DNA from 2 places in the Variovorax sp. W1I1 genome. Region 1 is predicted to be linked to the other one. Evidence: riboswitches for the same ligand, from Rfam matches in the RefSeq annotation. Region 1 holds a riboswitch; the other holds the start of a gene.
The links. A riboswitch is a leader RNA that binds a small molecule or an ion and turns the genes downstream of it on or off. The one in region 1 is predicted to bind glycine.
Positions count from the first base shown of each region.

Region 1 (6,623 bases):
TGTGCGTGGTGAACTTCTACGTATCGAAGAAGCGCAACTACAAGGGCGACGGGCAGACGCCGCCGCTGCGCGAAATTCTCATCACGACCTGGAAGGCGATACCCGCGATCCTCTTGCCCGTGGTGATCCTCGGCGGCATGCGTGCCGGCTGGTTCACGCCGACCGAAGCCTCGGTGGTGGCGGTGTTCTATGCGCTGGTGTGCGGCAAGTTCATCTACCGCACGCTCGAGTGGAAGATGCTGCCCGACATCCTCTCCCGCTCCGCCCTGCTGTCGGCCTCGGTGCTGATCATCATCGGCCTCTCGGCCTCGTTCGCATGGGTGCTGACCATCGAGGGCATTCCGCAGCAGATGGCCGAATGGCTCATCAGCATGAACCTCTCGCCGTGGATGTTCCTCATCATCGTGAACATCTTCCTGCTGCTGTTCGGCATCTTCATCGAGCCGCTGCCGGGCGTGATGGTGCTGGCGCCGATCCTGGCGCCCGTCGCGATCAAGCTGGGCGTGGACCCGGTGCACTTCGCGATGATCGTGATCTTCAACCTCACGCTCGGGATGATCACGCCGCCAGTGGGCGGGCTCTTGTTCGTGACCTGCAACGTGTCGAAGGTGCCGATGTCGGCGCTGGTGAAGGAACTGGTGCCGTTCCTGTGGGCGCACGGCGCGGTGCTGATGATCCTGACCTTCGTGCCTGCGCTCAGCACCTGGCTGCCGCGGGCGCTCGGGTTCAAGTAGCGGCGCCGGTGCCTCTGCAGCGGTTCGCTGCCAGAATCGGCGCCACGCCAACAACCGACAACCGAGGGAACCGCTCCATGAATCGACTCGCCACCTGCCTGCTCGCCGCAGGGCTGCTGTCCACGGCCGCATTGGCTGCCACGCCCGTCGCCACCCCCGCGGCAAAGCCACCAGCACCTGCCGCATCGGCGGCCGCTGGGGCAGCGGCGACCCCGGCGCCGGCTGCGCCAGCGGCCGCTCCCGCGCAAGCGCCCAGCGCGGGCATCGCCGAAATCGAAACCGCCGTGCGCGCCTGGGCCGACGCCTGGTCCGCGCGCGACGTGGACCGCTACCTCGCCGCCTACGCCCCCGACTTCACACCGGCCAGGAAGCAGGACAAGAAGCAGTGGGAAGCCGAGCGGCGCACCCGCATCTCGAACAAGTCGAAGATCAGCGTGACCGTCGACGACCTCGTCATCAGCGTGAACGGCCAGACCGCCAGCGCGCGCTTTAAGCAGGTCTACACCGCCGACAAGCTCAAGAGCACCGACCGCAAGACGCTGGAGCTGCAGCGCGTGGGCGACAAGTGGCTGATCCGCAAGGAAAGCACCGGCGCCTGAAGACCTGAGCGTCCGATGGCGCGGCGGCGGCGATCTCCCTGTAAGCCGAACAGGTTCATGAAGATGTCACCGCTCGCGACGATGCTGCAGCCTTCGATCTTCGAAAGCTGTGGCCGCCATGTTTCCCACCAAGACCGACAAGGCACGCGACGAACTCCAGGGCGGGCAGCGCACGCTCAGCCAGCGTGAACGCGCCCTGCTGCTGATGGCCGACGGCCGGCGCTCGCTGACCGACTTCAGCCCGCTGTTCGCGAACCGCACCGAGGCGGAGCAGGCGATCCTGGCGCTGGTGAGCAGGGGCTATCTGCAGGATGCGCAGGCGATGGCCGCTGCTGCGGCTGTACCAACTCCGATGCCGGTGCCGGCCGTCGACCCGATCCGCATCGCCACCTCGGCCGACACTTTCGACGGCAAGCGCTCGCTGGCCACCACGCGGATGTTTTTGTTCGACATCTGCGAGCGCATGTTCGTGCGGCGCGACCCCAAGTTCGCCCTGCAGATGCGCGACGCCCTGCGCGAAGCCCGCGACCGCGAGGCGATGCTGACCATCGCCGCGCTGATGCTCAGTGAAATCGAGAAGACGGCCGGCGCCGAGCGGGCCGAATCGCTGCGGGAGCGCATCGAGCGGCTGCTGCCGCCCGCGGAAGTGGTGCATTGAAGTCGCATCTGCGCTCCCACTCCGACGAGCCGCGGTATTTCCCGGACACCGCGAAGACTCGATCAGATTTTTCTGGATCTGATTTCCACTCTCTCGGGCGGACCATCGTCCACCATGCCCCATTCCAGACGGTCCTTGAATATCTCGCGGTATCGGTCATTGTTCGAGACATTGGCCTCGCTCATTTGATCCCGCATATCCCCCGCGCAAATTCCACTCCCGTTTGGCGTATTGAACTCGACGCGGCAATGGGCAATCAGCAAGACCTCTATCGCTTGAACTTCCGCGGTCTTGTTGTGGCGGGCGGCAATATGCAACACGGTATCTCCGCAGATATCACGGCTTTTGCATTTCCATTCAGATCATTTTTGAAAAAATGATGAACCGCCTCGACGTTTCCAGCAACGATCGCCGGCGTGCTGGCCGGCGAAACCCGGCATTGAATGCCATCAACCGTTATTGACGTGGTCGCCGCCTACAGCCAGATTTTCGTAAGCCTTGCTCTTGTCCGGCGCGCCTTCGAGGGCGGCAATGAGCCACGGCGGTTGTCGGCCTTTTGTTCCCCCCGTCCAGGTCGCGCTGGAATTGGGATCCTTGTACACGGTGCCCTTCACATAGGCCTTGGCTTCCGATGCCTGGCTGCCATTGGGTGAACGCGTGCGTTTTGCGCCCGATTTGTCGTAGGGGTCCAGCGCGGCCTTGCCCTCCGGGATGCTGAAACCGGCTGCCTCGAGTTTCTTCGCATAGGCATCGGCCAGCACCTTCAATTCTTCTCCACGCTTGGCCTGCAATGCCAGCTCCAGTTGGGCCCGTTCATTGTCCATTTCCTGGATGCGCTTCTGGATATCCGCGAAGCTCATATTTCTGGCATCTGTCATTCTTTGCGTTCCTTTGGGGGTGTGTTGTGTGCCCAATATGCTAGTGCCAAAAGAAGAGGCTCACCAGATTGATCTGTTCAGGCCTCGGTGCGGTCTTGCCGCCCCGCATCGATGACCGAAACCCCGCCCCGACGCTCTGGATTCGGAAGTCGTGCGATTCGTCCACTACACTCGGCGGGGTCAGGAGAGAGCCCCGCACGACGGGGCCGCCGAAGGCGCAGGGGATCCCCGAACGCTCAGGCAAAAGGACTGACAAGGCGCCGGTTCACACCGGCGTTTCCTTGCTGGAGAGAGGCCGTTGCATGCACACATGCATTGCACCGGCCCACCGAAGGAGCAAACCCCGATCGTGGGGCGAATCTCTCAGGTAAAGCGGACAGCAGGGGTGGCCCGTGGCGTTGCAGCCATGGATTTCGACTGCCCCTTTGGAGTGCCCCGTGGCCGCTTCTTCCGCTCCCGATACCCATACCCAACTTCTCAAGACGCCGCTGTACGACCTCCACGTGGAGCTCGGCGCGCGCATGGTGCCCTTCGCGGGCTATTCGATGCCGGTCCAGTACCCGGCCGGCCTCATGGCCGAGCACAAGCACACGCGCGATGCGGCCGGCCTCTTCGACATTTCCCACATGGGCCAGCTGCGCCTCGTCGGCCCCGACGCCGCAGCGGCCTTCGAGACCTTGATGCCCGTCGATGTGATCGACCTGCCCGCCGGCAAACAGCGCTACGGTCTGCTGTTGAACGATGAGGGCGGCATCCTCGACGACCTGATGTTCTTCAACGAAGGCCACGGCTCGATCTTCGTGATCGTGAACGGTGCCTGCAAGGTGGCGGACATCGCGCACATCCAGCAGAAGATCGGCTCGCGCTGCGAGGTGCAGCCCCTGCCCGACCACGCGCTGCTCGCGCTGCAGGGCCCGCAGGCCGCGGCCACGCTGGCGCGGCTGTCGCCCGGCATCGAGCGCTTCGTGTTCATGACGGGCGGCGCGGTGCAGATCGGCGGCATCCCCGCCTTCGTCACGCGCAGCGGCTACACGGGCGAAGACGGTTTCGAGATCTCCGTGGCCGGCAAGGACGCCGACGCCCTCGCCCGCCTGCTGCTGGCGCAGCCCGAGGTCAAGCCCATCGGCCTGGGCGCGCGTAATTCGCTGCGGCTCGAGGCGGGCCTCTGCCTCTACGGCAACGACATCGACACCACCACCACGCCCGTCGAAGCCTCGCTCAACTGGGCGATGCAGAAGGTGCGCCGTGCCGGCGGTGCGCGCGAAGGCGGGTTCCCGGGCGCGGCAAAGATCCTCGCCCAGCTCACAGCCGCGACCGTCGGCGCCGCAGGCCACACCGACCACGACACCTTGAAGCGCAAGCGCGTCGGCCTCGTCGCGCTGGAGCGCATTCCGGTGCGCGACGGCACGCTGCTGCAATCCTTCGAAGGCCAGGACATCGGCATCGTCACCAGCGGCCTGCTCGGCCCGACGGCCGACCGCTGCATCGCGATGGGCTACGTGGCCACCGCGTTCTCCGAGCCCGGCACGCGCGTGCAGGCCATCGTGCGCGGCAAGCCGGTGCCGATGGAAGTCTCGACCCTGCCCTTTGTGCCGACCCGCTACTACCGAGGCTGATCGCGGCTGACCGCGGCTAGGCTCTGCATTCCCTTATTCAATTTTTTCCACGAGGAGTTTTCCCATGAGCATCAAGTACACCAAGGACCATGAGTGGGTCTCGGCCGAAGGCGGCGCCGCCACCGTCGGCATCACCGTGCATGCGCAGGACGCGCTGGGCGATGTCGTGTTCGTCGACCTGCCCGAAGTCGGCAAGACCTTCGCGCAGGGCGAAGTCGCCGGCGTCGTCGAATCGGTGAAGGCCGCGGCCGATGTGTTCATGCCCGTCTCGGGCGAGATCACCGAAGTGAACGAAGCACTGCGCGCCGACCCCTCGCTCGCCAACAGCGACCCGCTGGCCACCGGCTGGTTCTTCAAGGTCAAGCTGAGCGAGCCCGCGCAGCTCGATGCCCTGCTCGACGCTGCCACCTACGACAAGTTCGCCGCCGAATCCTGACCCCCAGCGTTCGCCCGCCTTTCCTTCTTCTCCTCGAGCCTTCACCGCCATGCCGATTCCCGCCCTTCCCTCTTTGCAAGAACTAGAGAACGCCGAAGAATTTCTCGCCCGCCACATCGGCATCGATGCGGCGGACGAGGCGCGCATGCTGCCGGTGATCGGCTCGGAGACGCGGGCGGAGCTCATCGACGGCATCGTGCCCGCGGCCATTCGCCGCGCGAAGCCGATGCGCCTGCCGGCCCCGGTGACCGAAGCCGAGGCGCTGGCCGAGCTGAAGGCGATGGCGTCGAAGAACAAGGTGTTCAAGAGCTTCATCGGCCAGGGCTACTACGGCACGCACACACCGGGCGTGATCTTGCGCAACGTGCTGGAGAACCCCGCCTGGTACACCGCCTACACGCCCTACCAGGCCGAGATTTCGCAGGGCCGCATGGAGGCCCTGCTCAACTTCCAGACGATGGTGTGCGACCTCACGGGCATGGCCATCGCCAACGCGTCGATGCTCGACGAAGCCACGGCCGCGGCCGAGGCGATGACGCTCGCCAAGCGCAGCGTGAAGAGCAAGAGCAACGTGTTCCTGGTCTCTGGCGACTGCCATCCGCAGACCATCGAAGTCATCAGGACGCGCGCCGCGCCGCTGGGCATCGAGGTCAAGGTGAGCACCGTCTCCGAGACGCTGCCGCACCTGATGGCGAGCTGCGAATTCTTCGGCGTGCTCGCGCAGTACCCCGCCACCACCGGCCATGTGCACGACCTGCGCCCGCTCGCGGGCCATGCCCATCAATGCGACGCCGCGTTCTGCGTGGCCGCCGACCTGCTGGCGCTGACGCTGCTCGCTCCCCCCGGCGAATGGGATGCCGACATCGTCTGCGGCACCACGCAGCGCTTCGGCATGCCGCTGTGCAACGGCGGCCCGCACGCCGCGTACCTCGCTTGCCGCGATTCGTTCAAGCGCTCGCTGCCGGGCCGCCTGGTCGGCGTGAGCGTCGACTCGCACGGCCAGCCCGCGTACCGCCTCGCGCTGCAGACGCGCGAGCAGCACATCCGCCGCGAGAAGGCCACTTCCAACATCTGCACCGCGCAGGTGCTGCCGGCCGTCGTGGCCAGCATGTACGCCGTGTACCACGGGCCCGATGGCCTCGCCCGCATCGCGCAGCGCGTGGCAGCGCTCACCGCCATCCTTGCGCAAGGCCTCACGCAGATGGGCCGCGCGCCGGTCAACGAATTCGCTTTCGATTCGCTCACGATCCGCACCGGCGACGACACGCCGAAGATCATCGAGCGCGCCACCGCCGCCGGCGTCAACCTGCGCCAGCGGCTGCAACAGCACCTGGGCATCTCGCTGGACGAAACCACGACGCGCGCCGACATCGAAACCCTCTGGGCCCTGTTCGTGCCCGCCGGCACCGCGATGCCGCGCTTCGACGACCTCGCCAACGCCGCGCCGCGCCTGCCCGAGGACCTGCGCCGCACCAGCGCATTCCTCACCCACCCGGTGTTCAACACGCACAAGAGCGAGACGGCGATGCTGCGCTACATCCGCAGTCTCTCGGACAAGGACCTGGCGCTCGACCGCAGCATGATCCCGCTCGGCAGTTGCACGATGAAGCTCAACGCGACCAGCGAGATGATCCCGATCACCTGGCCCGAGTTCGCGAACATCCACCCCTTCGCGCCCGCCGAGCAGCAGCTGGGCTATGCG
Region 1 covers NZ_JAUSWZ010000001.1:3,642,711-3,649,333, forward strand. Annotated here, with positions in the region: gene QFZ83_RS17005 (TRAP transporter large permease) at 1-734, shown strand, start outside; gene QFZ83_RS17010 (DUF4440 domain-containing protein) at 812-1,333, shown strand; gene QFZ83_RS17015 (hypothetical protein) at 1,452-1,991, shown strand; gene QFZ83_RS17020 (hypothetical protein) at 1,988-2,371, shown strand; gene QFZ83_RS17025 (H-NS family nucleoid-associated regulatory protein) at 2,441-2,869, opposite strand; glycine riboswitch at 3,049-3,123, shown strand; glycine riboswitch at 3,144-3,259, shown strand; gene gcvT (glycine cleavage system aminomethyltransferase GcvT) at 3,307-4,485, shown strand; gene gcvH (glycine cleavage system protein GcvH) at 4,550-4,921, shown strand; gene gcvP (aminomethyl-transferring glycine dehydrogenase) at 4,971-6,623, shown strand, end outside.

Region 2 (6,623 bases), 1.6 Mb from region 1:
ACCGGTCGCATCGTCTTCCTTCCAGGGCTTGCTACCGCTGCCGTCGAAGACGTAGTCGGTCGAGTAGTGAACCATCAGCGCGCCGATCTGCTGCGCGGCTTCGGCCACCACGCCGGGCGAGGTGGCGTTGAGCTTGCGGGCAAAGTCGGGCTCGCTCTCGGCCTTGTCGACCGCGGTGTGCGCGGCGGCATTGACGATGACGTCGGGCCGCACCTTCAGCACGGTCTCGGCCAGTTGCTCGGGGCGGCTGAAGTCGGCGTTGAAGTCGGTGCTGTCGAAATCGAGCGCGACCAGTTCGCCCAGGGGCGCGAGGCTGCGCTGCAGTTCCCAGCCGACCTGTCCGCCCTTGCCCAGCAGCAGCAGCTTCATGCCGCCGCCTTCGCGTCGTATTGCTTCTCGACCCATTCGCGGTACGCACCGCTCTGCACGTTGCGCACCCACTCGCCGTTCGCGAGGTACCACTCGACCGTCTTGCGGATGCCGCTGTCGAAGGTTTCGGCGGGCTTCCAGCCGAGCTCGCGCTCGAGCTTGCGCGCATCGATGGCGTAGCGGCGGTCGTGGCCCGGGCGGTCGGTCACGTAAGTGATCTGTTCCTTGTACGGCTTGCCATCGGCCTTGGGGCTCAGTTCGTCGAGCAGCGCGCAGACCGTGGTGACGATCTCGATGTTGGGCTTCTCGTTCCAGCCGCCGACGTTGTAGGTCTCGCCGAGCTTGCCGGCTTCGAGCACGCGGCGGATGGCGCTGCAGTGGTCCTTCACGTAGAGCCAGTCGCGCACCTGCATGCCGTCGCCGTACACGGGCAGCGGCTTGCCTGCGAGTGCGTTGACGATCATCAGGGGGATGAGCTTCTCGGGGAAATGGAACGGCCCGTAGTTGTTCGAGCAGTTGGTGGTGACCACCGGCAGGCCGTAGGTGTGGTGCCAGGCGCGCACGAGGTGGTCGCTGGCGGCCTTGCTGGCCGAGTAGGGGCTGTTGGGCTCGTACTTGTTCTCTTCGGTGAATGCCGGGTCGGTCTTGGAGAGCGAGCCGTAGACCTCGTCGGTCGACACGTGCAGGAAGCGGAAGGCGGCCTTCTGGTCGGCCGGCAGCGCATTCCAGAAACCGCGCACGGATTCGAGCAGGCGGAAGGTGCCCAGCACGTTGGTCTGCACGAAGTCTTCGGGGCCGTGGATCGAGCGGTCGACGTGCGATTCGGCGGCGAAGTTCACGACGGCGCGGGGCTTGTGCTCGGCCAGGAGGCGGTCGAGCAGGGCGCTGTCGCCGATGTCGCCCTGGACGAAGATGTGCTTCGGGTTGTCCTTGAGGGACGCGAGTGTCTCGAGGTTGCCCGCGTAGGTCAGTTTGTCGAGGTTCACGACCGGCTCATCGCTCTGCGCGATCCAGTCGAGTACGAAATTGGCGCCAATGAAGCCTGCGCCGCCGGTTACCAGGATCATGGGGTCCCCTGTTTGTTGTCGAACGATCGCCCTTTGGCGAATGAACGGGAGATTATCCCACCGGCCCACAGGGCCGAAATCCAGGGTTGGCGCATCCGCGGGGCCCCACCTACAATCGCCCCCACTGCAGGAGAGCGGGCCACCCCGGTGGCCCTACCGAAGGCGCAAACTCCCATAAACGCTCAGGTCGGCCCAACGAAGTTCTTTGTAATTTCGGCAAGGGGTCAGTACTGCATCAAATCAAACGCCGTCTGGAGAGCCATCGCACCCCGCAAAGGTGTCGCGATGCACCGAAGGAGCAAACCCGTTGCAAGGCGCAACAGGTGAATCTCTCAGGTATCGAGGACAGGGGGAGCGGCAACTTGGACGGCGGACGTCCGGTTGCTTGCTATTGATTGAATAGCACACCACATCCGCCATTCAAGCGCTGCACCTCAAAGGTACTTGCAATGCGCGTGATCGTTCTTGGCGCCGGCCTGCTCGGCGTGACTTCGGCTTATTACCTCCAGCAACTCGGCCACGAAGTGACCGTCATCGACCGGCAGGCCACCCCGGCCGCCGAAACCAGCTTCGCCAACGGCGGGCAGATCTCCGTGAGCCATGCCGAACCCTGGGCCAACCCCAGCGCGCCGCTCAAGGTGCTGCAGTGGCTGGGCAAGGAAGACGCCCCGCTGCTCTTTCGCATCCGCGCCGACATGCGCCAGTGGCTCTGGGGCCTGCAGTTCCTGCGCGAGTGCACCCCGGCGCGCACGAAGCACAACATCGAGCAGATCGTGCGCCTGGGCACCTACAGCCGCGACACGCTGCAACAGCTGCGCCGCGATACGGGCCTGAGCTACGACCAGCGCACCCAAGGCATCCTGCATTTCTATACGACGCAGAAGGAGTTCGACGGCGCACTCAAGCCGGCCGAGCAGATGCGCGCCCTCGGCTGCGAACGGCTGGTGATCTCGGCCGACGAGGCGGTGAAGATCGAGCCCGCCCTCGCCCACATCCGGCCCCAGCTGGCCGGCGCCACCTACACGGCCGAGGACGAATCGGGCGACGCCAACCGCTTCGCCCGCGAACTGGTCGGCCTCGCGGCCGCGGCTGGCGTGAAGTTCCTCATGAGCCACACGGTCACGGCACTGCGCGAAGCCGGCGGCAGCATCGACCACGTCGAGGCGACCGACAACGAAGGCCGCTTCCAGCGCATCCGCGGCGACGCGTTCGTGCTGGCGATGGGTTCGCTGAGCCCGCTGTACGCGGCGCCACTGGGCATCCGCCTGCCGATCTACCCGGCCAAGGGCTATTCGGTGACGCTGCCCGTGAAGGACGCCTCGAAGGCGCACCAGGTCTCGCTGACCGACGACGAATACAAGCTGGTGTTCTCGCGCTACACGTCCGAGTCGGGCGACCGCTTGCGCATCGCGGGCACGGCCGAACTCAACGGCTACGACCGCGACCTGAACCGCGTGCGCTGCGAAGCCATCGTGCGGCGCGTCGAAGAGCTGTTCCCCGGTGCCGGCGACACCACGCAGGCCCAGTTCTGGACGGGCTTGCGCCCCGCGACGCCGAGCAACGTGCCGATGATCGGCAAGACGAAACTGCCGAACCTGTACCTGAACACCGGCCACGGCACGCTGGGCTGGACGCACGCGTGCGGTTCGGGCAAGTCGATCGCGCGGATCGTGAGCGGGCTCGTGCCGGAGGTGGACTTTGCGTTCACCGGCATGCCGGCGCCGGCACCGCGAATCGCGCAACCCGCATTGGGCTGACAATCGCGGCCCTGGGTCACGCCTTGAAGGTGATCCAGGGTTTCAGCCGCACCGCGCAACGAATCAGGCCCGCGCTTTCCTGTGCGTCGATCACCGCGCCGATGGGCTTGTAGGCCTGCGGCGCCTCCTCGATCCTGCGCTCCTCGCGCAGAGTCACACATTGCCAGCTGGCGTTTTCGTCCTGGTTCGCGGCACCGCGCAAGGCACGCACCTCCTGGCGCCGCATCCGGCGGCCGGCGCCATGGCTGCACGACCACAACCAGTCTTCATGACCCAGGCCGGTCGCGAGGTACGAGTGATCGCCCATCGAACCCGGAATCAGCGCCAGGTCTCCTTCGTGGGCCGGCGTTGCGCCCTTGCGGTGGATGTTCATCCCGTGCTCGCGCAGCACCACGTTGTGCGGCACGTCGACCACGAGCTTCGATGCCGTCGCGCCCAGCAGCTCCGCCATGTCCTTGCGCACCAGTTCGGCCAGCACAACACGGTTGGCCCAGGCATAGCGCGCCGCCACACCCATCGCCTCCAGGTACTCCTCGGCCAACGAACCGGAGAGTCCGTACAGGCCGCTGCGGGGATGGCGCAGGCCCTGCGGCCATTCGGCCTTCGCCCGGTCCATCCAGCGCCCACCGACGTGGAAGCCGATGTCGCGCGAACCGCTGTGAATCATCACCACCACTTCGCCGGCCTTGAGGCCGGCGCGGTAGGCCGCGTGCCGGTCCATCACCTTGTCGACCACCTGCAGTTCCACGAAGTGGTTTCCGCCGCCCGGCGTGCCGAGGCATGGGTCCCGAAAAACCTCGTGGCGCGCGCCGGTGTAAGCCTGCGGCGCATGCCGCGCATTGCCGCCGAAGCTCGCAAGGCCGATGCAGCGGTCGATCTCCGCCTGCAGCCGGTCGCGGTCGCAGGACGACCAGAGCCCGCTGCCCTGAACGGCATCGAGAAATGCGGCCGGCCCCACGTCGAACAGCGCCTTGAAAGCCGCTGTGTGCACCGGCACGTCGCGGCCGTTGTCGAGCAGGCTGCGCGTGAGGCGTTCGATGAGCCGTGTCTTGTGCGGCGCCACCTGGTCCAGCGTGAGGCCGGTGGTCAAGAGGCGCATGCCGCAGTTGATGTCGGTGCCCACCGCTGCGGGAATGACGAAGTCCGCGTCGGTCGCCACGACGCTCCCGACCGGCGCCACGGAGCCCGGATGGAAATCGGGCGTCGCGCAGGCCTTGCAGACGCCCTTCTCGCCATCGGGCGAGCGGACGCTGGCAAAGGCCAGCAACTGGTTCACCGCCTTCTCTTCCAGGGGAAGGCTTTGCGGCAGAAGCACCGTCGCCTGTGAAACCTCGTTGTGCAGGTGATAGACGCCGTCGCGATAGTCGACGGCGATGCCAGCGCGCGAAAAGGTGCGCTGGAGTCTCGAAAAATGATTGCTGCTCATGGCTGCTGTTCCATTGGGGAAACCATGTCGGTTTCCAGCCCCGGCCAGCATTGCGTGGCGAGGCGAAAGAGATCGACCGCGCGCCTCGAGGCGCACGGATCACTCTTTCTTGCAGCAGCAGAGATTCAAGAAAGCGGGCGGATTCTAGCGACGGCGGCCGCGGTCGAAAACCCGGCCGTCGTTTTTTCGCCCGTCAGTCCTTGCTGGTGAACACCGTCAACACGCCGGTATAGCCATACAGGTGATGGCGGGCGATTTCGCCCGCGGCGAAGAAGCCGACCAGCGGCACGTCGCCCAGCGCGTGGCGCACGATCTGCAGTTCGGCGCCCGGTGCGCCGAAGTGCGGGCCGCCGCGCCCGGAGCAGCTCACGTACACCGCGCCTGCGATGCGGCGCGCGGGGTGCGGCGCCGCTTCGGCTTCGCCGGCAGCAACGGCGCGGGCGGTGGCCAGCGTCTGTTCTTCCGGCTCCAGCTCTTCGCGGATCTCCGCGCAGATGCGCATCAGGTCGGCCCGCGCAGCCTGCGCATTGCGGCGGCAGAAGGTCAGCCGCATGCCGGCCTCGGCCGTGTCGGCGATCGCGATGCCGCGGCGCGTCGGGTCCAGGCCGATGATGTGGCGCACCAGCACGTCGGCGCCCAGGTCGCCGGTGCGGCGCACGCCGTCGCTGCCGGCGTCGGCCAAGCCGACCAGCGTGTTGCGCACCGCGTCGATGGCCTCCTGCGGCCGTTCGAGCGACACCTGCAGGTCGGCCAGCAGCACGTCGAGCGCAGGCTCGCCGTCGAGCTTGAGCAGGAGGTTTCCGTCGGCCTCGGTGATCTCGCGCTCGCGCACGCCCGAGCGCAGCGGCTGGCAGCCCTGCGTGACGCGCGAGACCACCCGCACGCCTTCGCCGAACACCACGCCCGACAGGCCACCCGAAAACACGCCACCCGCCGCGCCATGCCCGCGGATGTTGCCGTTGCCGCCCACCGCGAATTGCAGCGCGCCGCCGCGGCCCGACGAGAGTCCGCCAAAGAGATAGCCGGTGTCGACGCGGCCGGCCATCTCGCCGATCAGCTCGGTGAGGTCGGGCGTCGCGGGGTCGGCGTGGACGAGCGCGGTGTGCGCCTCGAAGCCGCTCATTTCCGAATTGCTCAGTGGCGCCACGCCCGAGAACACGCGGTATTGATCGCTCGGCAGTGCGCAGAGCATGAGGCTCATGCCGGGCTCGTCGAAGTACTCGGCGTTGTTGGCCGAGACGCCGATGCCGACGGTGCCCGACCAGTCGGTCACCTCGGGCAACTCGGCGCTCAGGTGATCGAGGATCTCCTGCGCCTCGGACGCGTAGTGGTCGGTGATGTAGAGCAGCCCGAGCGTCGGGGACGACGCGTAGTCGGGCAAGGCCATCTGCGCGCGCAACTGGGCCAGCACGAGGCCGGCGGCCATGCGCCATTGCGGATGGGTGGCATGGCCGGTGGGAAACAACTTCATGATGCGTGCCAACCCGTTCTCTTCAAAAGTGGAATGTGTGGGACGTCAGCGGCGGCCGGTGGTTCGCTTGCGCGCGGCGGCCGACGTCTTTTTCTTTGCGGCGGGCGTTGCCGCCTTTTTGGCCGTGGTTCTTGCCGCAGTCTTGGCCGCGGGCTTCTTCGCGGCGGCCGTCGTCTTGCCCATCGCCTTGCCGACCGCATCGGCCAGCGGCTGGGCCATGGCGGGGACCTTGAGCTGGGCCGCGTCCTGCAACGCGGTGCTGGCGATCTGCTGGAACTGCTCGGTCAGCGAACCCCACCACTGCATCGGATCGACCACGCCGGCGCCGTCGGCTGCAGCCTTGCCGCGCGGCTTTTTCTTCGGCGCCGGTGCTTCTTCTTCCTCGATCTCGGCCTCGTCTTCTTCCTCTTCTTCGACCGGCTCGGGTTCGGGCGCGGCGGCCGCTGCAAAGGGCGCGGGCGCAGGAGCCGCCGTGGCCGCAGCGGCCTGCTTGGTGAACACGCTGGCCAGGTCTTCCATCCGCACGTTCATGC
Region 2 covers NZ_JAUSWZ010000001.1:5,258,350-5,264,972, forward strand. Annotated here, with positions in the region: gene rfbD (dTDP-4-dehydrorhamnose reductase) at 1-369, opposite strand, end outside; gene rfbB (dTDP-glucose 4,6-dehydratase) at 366-1,436, opposite strand; glycine riboswitch at 1,554-1,644, shown strand; glycine riboswitch at 1,678-1,795, shown strand; gene QFZ83_RS24640 (D-amino acid dehydrogenase) at 1,886-3,193, shown strand; gene QFZ83_RS24645 (RtcB family protein) at 3,210-4,619, opposite strand; gene QFZ83_RS24650 (FIST C-terminal domain-containing protein) at 4,813-6,090, opposite strand; gene QFZ83_RS24655 (PhaM family polyhydroxyalkanoate granule multifunctional regulatory protein) at 6,136-6,623, opposite strand, start outside.
Region 2: it holds a riboswitch for glycine, as region 1 does, so the genes downstream of both, QFZ83_RS24640 (D-amino acid dehydrogenase) here and gcvT (glycine cleavage system aminomethyltransferase GcvT) in region 1, are expected to answer to the same signal.